Regions from separate parts of the Microbulbifer sp. S227A genome, predicted to be linked through region 2. Evidence: riboswitches for the same ligand, from Rfam matches in the RefSeq annotation. Region 2 holds a riboswitch; each other region holds the start of a gene.
The links. A riboswitch is a leader RNA that binds a small molecule or an ion and turns the genes downstream of it on or off. The one in region 2 is predicted to bind cobalamin.

Region 1 (3,709 bases), on a different contig from region 2:
CGGGGCCGAGATCCTTCCGTTTTCCCCGCTGGAGGACCAACCGCCCGCACCGGATGCCGACCTGGTCTGGCTGCCCGGCGGCTATCCCGAACTCCATGCCGGGCGGATCGCCGCAGCGAGCCGGTTCCTGACCGGGCTGCGGCACCATGCGCAAACCCGCCCGGTGCACGGGGAATGCGGCGGCTACATGGCGCTTGGCGAGGCGCTGATCGACAAGGAGGGTAAGCGGCACCGGATGGCCGGGCTGCTCGGGCTGGTCACGTCTTATGAGAAGCGCAAATTCCACCTTGGCTATCGCAAGGCGACGCTGGCCACGGCGATGCCCGGCTTTGCAGCCGGTTCCGCGCTGCGCGGGCACGAGTTCCATTATTCCACCATTCTCGAGCAGCCGGACAGGCCGCTTGCGGATGTCACCGATGCCGAGGGGGCCACGGTTCCCGAGACCGGTTCGATACGGGGCAATGTCACCGGCACGTTCTTTCACCTGATCGCGGAGGCCGTGGCATGAGCGGGTTTGTTTCCTTTGTCGGGTCCGGGCCCGGAGACCCGGAATTGATGACGCTGAAGGCCGTGGACCGGATGAAACATGCCGATGCCATCCTGTTTGACGACCTGTCCTCGGGCCCGATCCTGTCGCATGCGGGGGCCGGGGCCGATCTCGTCGGGGTTGGCAAGCGCGCCGGGCGCCCCTCGCCCAAGCAGGACCATGTCAGCCGCCTGTTGGTTGACTATGCCAAGGGCGGTGCGCGGGTGGTGCGCCTGAAATCCGGGGATGGCGGCATGTTCGGACGGCTCGAAGAAGAGCTTGTCGCACTGCGCGACGCGGGGATTGCCTATGAGATCATTCCCGGCATCCCTTCGGCCTGCGCGGCGGCGGCGGCGGCGGGCATACCGCTGACCCGCCGTCTGACGGCACGGCGGGTGCAATTCGTGACCGGTCATGATGTTGCCGGCGAATTGCCCGAGGATCTGAACATGGCCGCACTCGCGGATGATCAGGCCACAACCGTGGTGTTCATGGGCAAGCGCACCTTTCCAAGGCTGGCGGAGATGCTGATCGCACACGGGCTGGCGGCAGACACCCCCGCGCTGCTGGCCGAAGCCGTGGGCACAGCCGAACAGGCGCTGCACCGCACCACCATCTCGGCCCTGGCAGAACGGTTGGGCGGGGAACGCGGCTCGGCACCGGCGCTGATCCTGTACGGGCCGCTGGCAGAGGGCTGATTGCCGGTTTTGGACTTGACGCAAGACGGTGCTGTCACCCATGAAAGGGAACACGGTGCCCGTGCCCGCAAGGCCCGGGATAATAGGGAACAGGGTGAAATGCCCGGACTGCCCCCGCAACTGTAATCGGGGAGCATGTGCGAAGCTAACCACTGGCATATCGCCGGGAAGGTTCAGCGCATGCGCCGATCCGAAAGTCAGGAAACCTGCCGTGGAGAAACCGGCCGCGCTGGCGGCCACGCAATCCGCCGGGGTTGGCGGTAAGGAGACAGAACATGCATATCGAACCCGGAATCGTACATGGCGCCAAGATGGTCCTGGCCTATAGCACCGCGGCAGCCGCCGCTGGCTATTCGCTGAAACTCATCGCGGACGAGTTGAAAACCCGCTCTTTGCCGTCCCTTGTGGCGCGCAGCGTGATTGCCACGCTGGCGGTTTTCATATTTTTCGAAGTCCTGCCGCATTTCCCCGTCGGGGTTTCCGAGGTGCACTTTATCCTGGGCACGACCTTGCTGCTGATCCTGGGGATCGCCCCCGCCGCCGTCGGCCTTGCCGCCGGGCTGGCGATACAGGGCCTGTTCTTTGCGCCCAGTGACATGCCGATGTATTTCGTCAACATCACCACGCTGCTGGTGCCGCTCTTTGCAATCGGGGCCATGGCGCGCCGGGCCGTGCCGCAGGACGTGGCCTATGTCGACCTGAAATACATGGATGTGTTCAAGCTGTCGGCGGCCTATCAGGGTGGCGTTGTTGCCTGGGTGGCGTTCTGGGCCTTTTATGGCCAGGGCGTCGGGGCCGAGAGCTTTGCGTCGGTGGCCAGCTTTGGGATCGCCTACATGATGGTCGTGCTGATCGAACCGCTGATCGACCTTGCCGTGCTCGCCGGGGCCAAGTCGATCAAGGGCTTGCGGGACTCCGCGTTGGTCACGGATCGCCTGCACAACCCCGCATAGGAACCCACGACATAAAGAGAGGGGGGCCTCGTCCGGTTGCGCGACGGGGCCTTTTGTTTGCCATGCAAGACTTGTTGCTGATCGGAATCGGCTCGGGAAACCCGGACCACCTGACCCGCCAGGGGGCCGAGGCGATCCGCTGCGCCGACCTGATCCTGATCCCGCGCAAGGGGGCCGGGAAATCGGACCTTGCCGGGCTGCGCGAAACCATCATCGCCAACGTGACGGAGCAACCGCCGCGCATCGCTTATTTCGACATCCCGCAACGCCGCGCCGATGACGGGTATCTGCGCGGGGTGGATGCATGGCATGACGCGATCGCGGCGCGATGGCAGGCGGCGATCGATACCTGCCCCGAGGCACGGGTCGTTGCCCTGTTGGTCTGGGGCGATCCGTCGCTTTATGACAGTTCGCTGCGCATTGCCGCGCGCCTTGATCCGCGCCCCCGCACCCGGGTCATTCCGGGCATCACGGCCTTGCAGGCACTGACCGCCGCCCATGCCATTCCGGCCAACGAACTTGGCGCGCCGTTCGTGGTGACGACGGGCCGGCAATTGCGCGACAATGGCTGGCCGCAAGGCACCGACACTGCGATGGTCATGCTTGACGGGGAATGTTCGTTTCACAGCCTCGATGCCACCCAATACGATATCTGGTGGGGGGCCTATGTGGGCATGGACCAGGAGCTTTTGCTCAGCGGACCGTTGGACAAGGTCGCCGGTCAGATCCAGACCACGCGCGAGCAGGCACGCGCCGAACATGGCTGGATCATGGATATCTACCTGCTGCGCCGGCGACGCTAGCGCGCCACCGCAAGCAATCCGGGCAGGTCCAGATGCGCCTCGATATGGTCGGCCAGCGCATCCAGCGTGGTCTCGACGCCCGCGTCATACCGAATGCCGGAACTGCGTGCGCCAAGGCCGGACAGGAATGCCGCGCGAAAGCCGTCATGGCGAAAGAGCCCGTGCAGATAGCTCCCCATCACCCGCCCGGTGCCATTGATCGCGCCCTCGTCAACGCCGTCGATACGCGCAAATGGCCGGGCGCAATCGGGGCCACCGGTCTGGCCGATATGGATCTCATAGCCATCAAACATCTGCCCCGTAGCCAGGTGCTCGGCCTGGACCCGCGTCAGGCGTTTTTCGGGTTCCATCACGGTAGCCACGTCCAACAGGCCCAGCCCCGGCGTTTCACCTGCCGGTCCCTCGATCCCCTGCGGATCGCGCACGATCTGTCCAAGCATCTGGTAGCCACCGCAAATGCCCAGCACATGACCACCACGCCGCACATGGGCCGCAAGATCGATGTCCCAGCCCTGTGCCCGCAGAAAGCCAAGATCGCCACGGGTCGATTTGCTGCCCGGCAGGATCACCAGATCCGCATCACCGGGGATCGGCTCGCCCGCGCGCAACATCGTCAGCGTCAGGCCGGGCTCCTGCGCCAGCGGGTCGAGATCGTCGAAATTGGCAATCCGCGACAGGCACAGACAGACCACGTGAAACGCACCCGTATGCGGGGCCGACGCAATGTCG
Region 2 (3,709 bases):
GACGATAAAGCGCATGGCATGGGGAACGACGAGGCCGACAAAGCCGATCGACCCCACGATGCTGACCATGGTGGCGGTCATCAGGGTGGTCGCGCCGATCAGCACGGCCTGCACCCGGCGCACCGCGATGCCCAGCGACGCGGCGGAGGCGGTGCCAAAAGAGAACGCGTCCATGGCGCGGGCAAACCAGAAACAGGCCAGCAGCCCGATGGCCGCCGCCGGCAGGGCAAGGGATACGTCGGGCCAACGCACGCCCGAGAGGTTGCCCAGCAGCCAGAACATGATGCCGCGCGCCTGTTCGGCATTGGCGGATTTGGCGATGAAAAACGATGTCAGCGCATTGAAGAGCTGGGAACCGGCAATGCCCGCGAGGATCAGGTGGGCCGAGCCGCCACCCGCCGCCCGTGCCAGCGCCGAAACCAGCAGGAACGCCAGCGTAGCACCGCCAAAGGCCCCCGCCGACATGCCGATGAGCCCGCCGCCGAGCCCGAGGATCGAGACCGCGACAGCCCCGGTGCCGGCCCCCGCCGACACGCCGAGCAGGTAGGGATCGGCCAGCGCGTTGCGCACCAGCGATTGCAGCACTACGCCCGACAATGCCAGCCCCGCGCCACAGGCTGCCGCCACCAATGTGCGCGGCAGGCGATAGCTCCAGATGATGCCCGCATCGATCGGATCGACCACGTGGCCGGCCTCCCAGAGATGGTTGGCAAACACCGCCAGAACCATACCCGGCGACAGCGGCGTTTCGCCGATCATCACGCCCGCAAGGATCGCGGTAACAAGCACGACCACCCCCGTCACGCTCCAGACCGCGACCGGTTTGACATGCGTCATGGGGATGGTCACATAGGTCATTGCAGGTTGTACCGAGCCAGCGCCTCGGCCAGGGTTTCAAGCGCGCCGATATTGCGGATCGACGGGTCCATGCCATGGGCGTCGAGAGTCACGATGCGGTCATCCCTGACGGCTGCCATCTGGCTGGCGACCGGGTCGGTGCCGAGAAATTCCAGCTTTTTCTCGATGTCATCGGCGTCAAAGCGGCGGCGCTCCATACGGGCGGCCACGATGACGGTGGGATCGGCGCGGGCGATGGTTTCCCAACTGACCGTGGGCCATTCCTCGTTGCTCTGGATGACATTGGCCAGCCCGAGCGCCTGCATCATATAGGCGGGTGCGCCGCCCTGACCGGCGACATAGGGGTCGATATCCATTTCCGCCGACGAGAACCAGAACACCGCCGAGGCGTCATCAAGCCCGAGGCCACGGGCCTTTTCGATCGCCGCCGCTTCGCGGGCGCGCAGCTCGGCAACCAGCGCCTCGCCCCGGTCGCCGACATCGAAAATCTGGGCCAGTTCGGTGATGCCCTGATAGACGCTGTCCATCGAGAACAGTTCGAGCCGCGTGCCGTCCGAGCCGGTGGAATTGTCCTTGCCCACGCAATCGGCGGGCAGCGTGTAGGTGGGAATGCCCAGGTCCGAGAATTGTTCGCGCGTGGCGACGATGCCCTGGGGGCCGACATGCCATTCATATTGCACCGCGACCAGGCCGGGGCGTTTGCCCACGACGCTTTCAAAGCTGGGGTCGTTGTCCGCCAGCCGTTCGATCCCGGCATTCAGCTCCTTATATTCCGGCAACACGTCGGTGAACCAGACTGATGTGCCGGTAACCTTGTCGCCAAGTCCGAGCGCATAGAGGATTTCGGTGGCCGCCTGCCCAACCGACACGACGCTGTCGGGGGCCGCGTCAAAGGTGACCTGGACGCCGCAATTCTCGAGCGTCAGGGGATAGGTGGTTTCCGCCTGTGCGGGCAGCACGAAACAGGCCGCCGCGAGGCTCCCGGCGGTCAGGGTCTTGGTGAACATGTCATGTCTCCGGTCAGTGATGCGCCCGAAAACAGGTAAGACATGTCGCGCCCAGGGCTGGCGAGATCGACCGCCCTCGGGGCGGCATGGATCGTGCTGGCTGTGGTGGTCCGACGGGACCACCGGGGGAAAGACTTCATTCGACACCTCTCCGGACACCCCGTCCGGGCCGCGTTGCAGTTATGCGTCGGCAGGTCTCCTGACTGGCGGGTCATGGCTGGCAGCGACCTTCCCATGGCTTGCGCCACAGTGGATGTCTCGCTGTTCACTCACCGCTTACAGTTGCGGGGGCAGTTCCGTTTCGCCGGAGGCCGGCGGCGGATTCCCATTTTGATTCCTTTCGGAAACCGACCCGCGTTCGATAAACAGCCGCGCCGGTTGCGGCAAGGGTTTTTTGCGGTGCGACGCGGCGGTGGCCTATGCCCCGTCCGGGATCAGCAGCGTCACCCGGTCCGGTGACATCTCGGCAATCGCGATGGTGCCGTTCCCGGTGACCGCCAGCCCGTGACCATAGGTGGAAAAGGTTCGGCAGCGCCCGACCAGCCGCCCCGCTGCGTCATATGCCGACAGGCGCGGGGTCTGGTCGCTGACCAGCAGCAGCCCGTCCGGGGTGAGCGCCAGCGCCATGGGTTTGTGCAGCCCGGTGATTTCGTCCAGCCAGGTGCCGTTGGTATCGAACCGCTGGACCCGGTTGTTTTCCCGGTCCGCGACGCAGAGCCGGTTCCGGCCATCGATGAGGATGCTGTGTGGTGTCGAGAATTCGCCCGGTCCGCGTCCGGGTTGGCCAAAGCTGCGGATATGCGCGAGGTCGGGGCCGAATATGTGTACCGCGCTGTTGCCATAGCCATCGGCGACATAGAGCCGCCCATCCGGCCCCACGGTGCAATCGCAGGGATGGTTGAACGGGCGGCCAAGCCCCGGCCGTTCGTCGCAATGCAGCCGGGCGGTTTCGCGCAGCGTGTCATCCAGCAACGCGATCTTGTGCCCGTCCATGTCGGTCGCCGCCAGCCGCCCGTCGCCAAGGCTGCGCAGCCCGTGGCCACAGGCGAATTGCGCCAGTTCGGCGGTTTCTCCCGTCAGGCCCCCGTCGGGGTGCAGCAGCACCAGCTCCGGCACCTGTCGCCGCAGCACCACGATGGTTTCGCCGCACAGCGCCAGGTCGCTGAGGCCGTCCAGGGCAGGATCCGCGACATGTGCCACGCGGTAGCGCCGCTTGCCCAATGCCACATAGGTGGCGGGGCGCTGCGCCGGTCCCGTGGCGTTCACAGCGCGCCCTGCAACATCTCGGTCATCGCCAGCAGGCGCGCATCCTGCCCGTGGGCGGCGGTCAGCATCAGCCCCGCGCCAGGATGGTCCGGCAATGGCAGGCTGACCGAACAGCCGTCGATGACATTGCCAAGGCTGGTGTTGCGCAGAGCCAGCAGGTTGATCCGGTCATAGGCCGCGTCATCCTGCAGATCGGCCAGCCGGGGCGGCATGATGGCGACGCTAGGCAGGGCGACGGGCGTATCGCCGAACAGGCGCGCGGCCTCGCGAGCCAGCGTTGCGCGGGCCGCGAGCGTGCGTGCAAAGTCAATGGCGCTGACGCCGTCCGCCCGTGCCATGCGCGCGGCGACGCGGGGATCGAGCACATCCCGCATTCCGTCGTATTCCGCCCCGTGATGGGCCCGCGATTCCACCGCCGAGAATTGCCAGACCGGCAAGGCGCGATAGCGTTCGAAGATGTCGAGCGACAGGCGGCGCACCGCGACGCCGGCCTTTTGCAGCGATGCCAGCGCGGTTTCGAAGGCTTCGGCGATGTCCGCGTCCAACCCGTCCATGCCGAAATTCCCGGGCACGATCAC
Region 3 (3,709 bases), on a different contig from region 2:
TCGTGGACACCAACAACCCCGCCGAGTTGCCCGCGAATATCAACAATGCCGACATTCAGGGCATCATCGACCATCACAAGCTGGTTGGCGGGCTGGAAACCAAAGGCCCGATCGACATCACCATCCGTCCGCTCGCCTGCACCGCCACCATCATGCACGACCTGATGGGCGAGGATGCCGCCAGGATGCCCGATTGGGCCAAGGCCACCGCGCTGACCTGCATCCTGTCCGATACGCTGGAATTCCGCAGCCCGACCACCACACCGCATGACAAGGCCGTGGCCGAGGCGCTGGCCGCCGATCTGGGCCTGTCGATCCCGGAATATGCTGCCGAAATGTTCGCCGCCAAATCCGACGTGTCGTCGTTCAGCGATGCGGAATTGCTGCGCATGGACAGCAAGGAATACGAGGTCGACGGCACCAAGTTCCGCGTTTCGGTGCTGGAAACCACGTCGCCGGCAACCGTTCTGGACCGCAAGGCCAGCCTGATCGAGACCATGACAACCGTCGCCGCCGAAGATGGCGTTGATCAGGTTCTGCTGTTTGTTGTCGATATTCTCAACGAAGAATCGACGCTGCTGGTGCCCAACGACCTGGTCAAGACGGTCGCCGCCAAGAGCTTTGACGCCGCCGCAACCGGCGACAGCGTTGTCCTGCCCGGAGTGGTGAGCCGCAAGAAACAGATCATTCCGAATCTCAAGGTCTGATCCGGTTAGTGCCGCCCCCGGTAATTGCACCGGGGGCGCGTACCCTTGTGTCGCGCGCTCTAGCTGCTGCTCATCCCTGCCAGCATCGCGCCGAGCGCCACCAGATGCACCAGCATCAGCGCCTTGTCCTTCCACAACGCGCCCACGGCAAACCAGCCGATCACCCCGACCAGGAACAGGTACAGGTTCAGTGGAGTCCAGCCAAAGCCGGTCGCCGTATAGCCGAGGATCTGGATGATCGACGCGGCCCATTTGACGAAAAACACCACGGTTTCGCGCGATGGTCTGACGGGTGTGACAACAGATTGCATGGTTCTTTCTTTCGCTGGACGGACGAGAGAACGCCCTGTCTCTCGCCGCACTTGATATGATAGGTTGATGTTACGGCCCATTGATGCGGTCTATACCCGTCACGCCGGCCGCAATCTCGCCAGTTCGATCCACGCCTGGCAGCAGTTTTTCTACTGTCACTCCCCCGCCCCGCCGGGTTCTGACATGCGAAACAACCGCGCGACCACGCATCGGGCACGCCGCCGCTAGGCCTGGATACGCCTTCAAACGCTTGACAACCCGCCGCCCCTTGGTCATTCCGCGACATGTTGGTTTCTGCGAAAGCAGATGAAAAGGGAATGCAAGACGCAGCCGCCCCCGCGACCGTGACCGGAGAGGTCGCCCAAGCCACTGGCCATTCGGGTCGGGAAGGCGGGCAGACCGCCAGAAAGCCCCGGCTTTCTGACATCCGCAAGCCGGGAGACCTGCCAGCGCCGATATGACGTTAACCGGGCGGGGTGCCTCGGTGACGGGCCCGGCCCCGGCTTTGCCCGCCCGCCCCGCCTGCCAAAGATGGAAGGTGACCGGATGAACCAGACTGCAAACGGGACCGCCCCGGTCGAATTGCTGGTCTGCACGACCTGCCGCAAGGGCATGCCCACCGATACCGAGGGTCCGCGCCCCGGCGCCGTGCTGTACGAGGCGCTGGCGGCGGGCCAGCTGCCCCCCGGCGTCACCCTGCGCCCGGTCGAGTGCCTGTCAAACTGTGACAGCGGCTGTTCCATCGTGCTGCGCGGCGGCGATGGGCGCTGGACCTATGTTTATGGCAATTTCGACGAGACCGGTGACGCGGACATGATCCTCGAGGTCGCCTCTCGCTATCACGACACGCCCGATGGGCTGATACCCTGGCGTGAACGCCCGGTGCATTTCCGCAAGAACTGTATCGCCCGCATTCCCCCGATTGGAGACCAGTAACATGTCCGACCTGTCCAAACTGCCCGTCACCGTGATCACCGGATTTCTCGGGTCCGGCAAGACCACCCTGATCCGCCACCTGATGCAGAACCCCCAGGGCAAGCGGCTGGCCGTTGTCGTCAACGAGTTTGGCGATGTCGGCGTCGATGGCGAGATCCTGAAATCCTGCGCCATCCCGGATTGCCCCGCAGAGAACATCATGGAACTGTCCAACGGCTGTATCTGCTGCACGGTGGCCGATGATTTCATCCCCACCATCGAAGCCCTGATGGCGCTGGATCCCCGCCCGGATCACATCCTGATCGAGACCAGCGGGCTGGCCCTGCCCAAACCGCTGCTCAAGGCGTTCGACTGGCCCGATATCCGCAGCCGCATCACCGTCGATGGCGTGATCGCGCTTGCCGATGCCGAGGCGGTGGCCGCTGGCCGCTTTGCCCCCGATGTCGCGCGCGTCGATGCACAGCGCATGGCGGATGACTCGATCGACCACGAAACCCCGCTGTCCGAGGTTTTCGAGGACCAGATCAGCTGTGCCGACATCATCCTGCTGACCAAGCCCGATCTGGCCGGCCCCGACGGCATCGCCAAAGCGCGCGAGATCATCGCCGCCGAGGCGCCCCGCCCGCTGCCGGTGGTCGAGGTAGCCGAGGGCGCGGTTGATGTGCGGGTGGTCCTGGGCCTTGAGGCCGCCGCCGAAGACGACATGGACGCCCGCCCAAGCCACCATGACGGGGCCGACGACCACGAACATGACGATTTCGAAAGCATCGTTGTCGAACTGCCCGAACAAGCCGATCCCGCCGACCTCGTTGCACGGATCGAGCGCCTCGCCAACGAAAGGAACATTCTGCGGGTCAAGGGGTATGTCGCCGTGACCGACAAGCCCATGCGGCTCTTGGTGCAGGCGGTGGGTGCGCGTGTGCGGCACCAGTATGACCGCCCGTGGACACCCGGCGAAGCCCGTCGCGGCCGGCTCGTGGTGATTGCCGAGCATGACGACATCGACGCCGCCGCGATCAACGAGATGCTGACCGGCCTCGCGGTCGCCGCCGAATAGGAAAGCGCGCCGCCGATGCATGTCGTCTTTCGCGAAAGCCATGGGCTCGAGGAAACGGAAACCCCGACCGACCTGGGCCAGAGCCCGGCGGATCTGGTGGTTCTGTCCTTTTCCGACAGCGACCTTGGCGCCTTTGCGGCGGGCTGGCATCGCGGCGGCGGCCCCGAGGGGCGGATGCCCACGCTGCGGCTGGCCAACCTTGCGGCGCTGAAACACCCGCTGTCGGTCGATACCTATGTGGAACAGACGCTGAGCGGGGCCCGGGGCATCCTGATCCGGCTGATCGGCGGGGTGCCCTATTGGCCCTATGGCTTGCAGCAGGTGCAGGCGCTGGCCGCGCAAAACGGGCTGGCGGTTGCGGTGTTGCCCGCCGATGGCCGCCCCGACCCGCGGCTTGACGATTTCTCGACGCTGCCGCGCTCGACCCTGCGGCGGCTGCAACATCTCTGCGACACCGGCGGAACCGTCGCGGCACAGGCGGCCCTGGCCCAGTTCGCGCTGGCGGCAGGGCTGTATGCCGGCCCGGTGCTGGGCTCCAAGACCCTGCCACAGGTGGGCGCGTGGACCCCGGAACAGGGCGTGACCTGCCCGGCCACGATATTCGGCGACCGGGCGCGTCCACGCATCCTGATCACCTTTTACCGCGCCTATCTCGCGGCGGCGGATCTGGCCCCGATCGAGGCGCTGTTCACCGCGT
Region 4 (3,709 bases), on a different contig from region 2:
TGGGCAATGTCAGCGGCTTTGATTTCTACCTCCAGGCCCGCAGCGGCCAGTCGCATGAACAGCTGATCGAGGCGCGCAACCAGCTGATGGGCATGGCGTCGCAGAGCGAGCTGATTGCTTCGGTCCGGCCGAACGGGCTGGAGGATGCGGCCCAGTTCAACCTCGACATCGACTGGCGCGCGGCGGGGGCGATGGGCCTGTCGGCAACCGAGGTCGGCGACATGTTGTCCGTGGCCTGGGCCGGTCAGTACGTGAACGATTTCATCGACGCGGGCCGGATCAAGCGGGTCTATGTGCAGGGCGACGCGCCGTATCGCATGGTGCCCGAAGACATCGAACGCTGGCGGGTGCGCAATGCCACCGGCGGGCTGGTACCGTTCTCGACCTTTTCCAAGGCCAACTGGCAATACGGCCCCCAGGGGCTTTACCGTTACAACGGCGTATCCGCGGTACAGTTGCAGGGCAACCCGGTGCCGGGCGTCACCACCGGCGAGGCGATGGCAGAGATCGAGGCGCTGGCGGCCCAGCTGCCGCCCGGTTTCGAGGTTGCATGGACCGGCCTGTCGCTTGAAGAGATCGAATCCGGCAGCCAGGCCGGCCTGCTCTATGCGCTGTCCCTCGCGGCGGTGTTCCTCTGTCTCGCGGCGCTTTATGAAAGCTGGTCGATCCCCTTTGCGGTGATGCTTGCCATGCCCATCGGGGTGACGGGCGCGCTGGTCGGGGCCTGGGTGGGCGGCTTTGACAACGGCGTCTATTTCCAGGTGGCCCTGCTGACGGTGATCGGGCTGACCGGCAAGAACGCGATCCTGATCGTCGAATTCGCCAAGGAACAGATCGAGGCGGGCAAACCGCTCTACGAAGGCGTGGTCGAAGCCGCGCGCGAGCGGTTCCGCCCGATCCTGATGACCTCGATGGCGTTCACGCTGGGGGTTCTGCCGCTGGTGATTTCGACCGGCGCGGGATCCGGCGGGCGGACCGCCATCGGCACCGGTGTCTTCAGCGGCACGATCTCGGCTACCGCGTTGGGCGTGCTTTTCGTGCCGGTGTTCTTCGTGATGATTACCTTGATCTTTGCCCGCAGGAAACAAGGCTGAGGCGCAGGGTCGCCACGCGGATCGAGCCGGTTTCGACCCGTGTTTTGCCGCGCTGCGGCGTTCGCGGTGGACAGGGCCCGGTTTCCGTGCCACCAATAGGGAGATGGTGCCGCCTCCGGAGAGTCCGGGTGCGGCTGAAAAGGGAACGCGGTGCGGGAGGACCTCCCAATTCCGCGACTGCCCCCGCAACTGTAGGCGGAGAGCGGTTTCGAAAATTGCCACTGGCGCGTGATGCGCCGGGAAGGTTCGGAACTGCCTTGACCCGCAAGTCAGGAGACCTGCCATCCTCGGCCGCATGTCGCGGTCGCAGTCACCTTTTACCCGGGCGGGGTGCCTCGGGGATACGGAGGCAGTCATGGACCCGACCGGCCCGACACATCGCCGCGATCACCACCCCGCCGTTCTGCGCGGAGGGCGCGATGATACTTGAACGCACGATCCACGGCCTTCAGGCCCATTCGGAAACGCCGGAACGGGCAGAAGAGCTTGGCCGGATGGGCTTTGTTCAATGGCTGACCTTTCTGAACGGCGATCAGGGCTATGCAAGCCAGGCGCAACAGGCGCTCGACAAGGCCGCGCCGTTCGAGGCTACCGACCCCAGCGTTGCCGTGTTCTGCGATCTCGTGCGGCGCTCGCTTGCGGGGCCGATGGCGCTGTCCGACCTGAAACTGCCACGACCCGCGCGGCGCGGCGGCGCCCGCGAGCGCAGACGGTTGTTATAGCCCCTTATGTGAACGTTACTCATAATCTTCACCTGAAATATGAATTTGGCCTTGGGTGAGGGCGATGGTATCCCGCCTGCCTGAGAAAGCAGGTGAACGATGTATAATTTTGCCCTTCCCCAAACCCCGGCCTATGGGGCGCTGACCCGTGCGGCGGCCGAACGTATCCTCATCCTTGACGGCGCGATGGGGACGATGATTCAGCGGTTGAACATGAGCGAAGAGGATTTCACCGCGCAAGGGCATATTCCCGGGTCCTGCGGCTGCTGCGGTCATCAGAGCGACCATCCGCAAAAGGGCAACAACGACCTGCTGGTTCTGACCCAGCCGCAGGCGGTGGAAGACATCCAATACGCCTTTGCCCGCGCCGGGGCGGATATTCTGGGCACCAACACCTTTTCATCGACCACCATCGCGCAGGCCGATTACGGGCTGGAAGGCGCGGTTGAGGATCTCAATGTCGCCGGGGCGCAGGTGGCCCGGCGCGCGGCGGATCGGGCGACGGCGCAAGATGGCAAGCCCCGCTGGGTGGCTGGCTCTGTCGGACCGACGAATCGCACCGCTTCGATCAGTCCCGATGTAAACGACCCCGGCTATCGCGCCGTGACCTTCGACGATTTGCGCATCGCCTATGGCGCGCAGATCGACGGGCTGATCAAGGGCGGATCGGACTTGATCCTGATCGAGACGATCTTTGATACACTGAACGCCAAGGCCGCGATCTTTGCCGCGTTCGAGAGCTTTGCCAAGGTGGGCCGCCGCCTGCCGATCATGATTTCGGGCACCATCACCGATGCTTCGGGCCGCACGCTTTCGGGGCAGACGCCGACCGCGTTCTGGCATTCGGTGCGCCATGCGCGCCCCTTTACCGTTGGGTTGAACTGTGCCCTGGGGGCCGATGCCATGCGCCCGCATCTCGCGGAACTGTCCGGCGTCGCGGATACGCTGATCTGTGCCTATCCCAATGCCGGCCTGCCCAACGCCTTTGGCGACTATGACGAAGGGCCCGAGGACACCGCCGGCAAGATCGAGGTTTTTGCCCGCGAGGGGCTGATCAACATTGTCGGTGGCTGCTGCGGGACCACGCCGGACCACATCCGCGCCATGGCAGAACATGTCGCCGCCCATGCGCCGCGCCGGGTAGAGGAGAAAGCCGTTGCCTGATCCACTTTTGCGCCTGTCCGGGCTGGAACCCTTTGTCCTGACCGCCGACATCCCCTTTGTGAACGTGGGCGAACGCACCAACGTCACGGGGTCGGCCAGGTTTCGCAAGCTGATCACCAATCGCGACTATGCCGCCGCGCTCGATGTGGCGCGGGATCAGGTCGAGAACGGGGCCCAGATCATCGACGTGAACATGGACGAGGGGCTGATCGATTCAAAACAGGCGATGATCGATTTCCTCAACCTCATCGCCGCCGAGCCGGACATCGCCCGCGTGCCGATCATGATCGATTCATCCAAGTGGGAGGTGATCGAGGCCGGGCTGAAATGTGTGCAGGGCAAGCCGGTGGTCAATTCCATCTCGCTCAAGGAAGGCGAAGAGGCGTTCATCCATCAGGCGTCGCTGTGCCTGGCCTATGGGGCCGCCGTGGTGGTCATGGCCTTTGACGAAGACGGGCAGGCGGACAGTTTCGAACGCAAGACCGAGATCTGTGAACGCGCCTACGGGGTTCTGACCGAAAAGGTCGGCTTCCCCCCCGAGGACATCATCTTTGATCCCAACATCTTTGCCGTGGCGACGGGGATCGAAGAACATGACAATTACGGCGTCGATTTCATCGAGGCAACGCGCTGGATCCGCCAGAACCTGCCCCATTGCCATGTCTCTGGCGGTGTCTCGAACCTGTCGTTTTCCTTCCGGGGCAACGACGCGGTGCGCGAGGCAATGCA

Region 1: another riboswitch for cobalamin. It lies ahead of ACP15R_RS05435 (energy-coupling factor ABC transporter permease); the one in region 2 lies ahead of ACP15R_RS09135 (ABC transporter substrate-binding protein).
Region 3: another riboswitch for cobalamin. It lies ahead of ACP15R_RS05370 (DUF1636 family protein); the one in region 2 lies ahead of ACP15R_RS09135 (ABC transporter substrate-binding protein).
Region 4: another riboswitch for cobalamin. It lies ahead of ACP15R_RS21380 (hypothetical protein); the one in region 2 lies ahead of ACP15R_RS09135 (ABC transporter substrate-binding protein).

The regions. Positions count from the first base shown of each region.
Region 1 covers NZ_JBNAFZ010000002.1:129,010-132,718, forward strand. Annotated here, with positions in the region: gene ACP15R_RS05425 (cobyrinate a,c-diamide synthase) at 1-508, shown strand, start outside; gene cobA (uroporphyrinogen-III C-methyltransferase) at 505-1,224, shown strand; cobalamin riboswitch at 1,261-1,452, shown strand; gene ACP15R_RS05435 (energy-coupling factor ABC transporter permease) at 1,500-2,177, shown strand; gene cobF (precorrin-6A synthase (deacetylating)) at 2,240-2,980, shown strand; gene ACP15R_RS05445 (cobyric acid synthase) at 2,977-3,709, opposite strand, start outside.
Region 2 covers NZ_JBNAFZ010000003.1:282,665-286,373, forward strand. Annotated here, with positions in the region: gene ACP15R_RS09130 (FecCD family ABC transporter permease) at 1-858, opposite strand, end outside; gene ACP15R_RS09135 (ABC transporter substrate-binding protein) at 855-1,865, opposite strand; cobalamin riboswitch at 2,038-2,232, opposite strand; gene ACP15R_RS09140 (6-bladed beta-propeller) at 2,283-3,131, opposite strand; gene ACP15R_RS09145 (amidase family protein) at 3,128-3,709, opposite strand, start outside.
Region 3 covers NZ_JBNAFZ010000002.1:115,579-119,287, forward strand. Annotated here, with positions in the region: gene ACP15R_RS05360 (manganese-dependent inorganic pyrophosphatase) at 1-707, shown strand, start outside; gene ACP15R_RS05365 (DUF6552 family protein) at 767-1,018, opposite strand; cobalamin riboswitch at 1,291-1,484, shown strand; gene ACP15R_RS05370 (DUF1636 family protein) at 1,566-1,955, shown strand; gene cobW (cobalamin biosynthesis protein CobW) at 1,957-3,012, shown strand; gene cobN (cobaltochelatase subunit CobN) at 3,028-3,709, shown strand, end outside.
Region 4 covers NZ_JBNAFZ010000011.1:38,076-41,784, forward strand. Annotated here, with positions in the region: gene ACP15R_RS21375 (efflux RND transporter permease subunit) at 1-1,094, shown strand, start outside; cobalamin riboswitch at 1,182-1,394, shown strand; gene ACP15R_RS21380 (hypothetical protein) at 1,514-1,816, shown strand; partial or broken gene metH (methionine synthase) at 1,916-3,709, shown strand, end outside.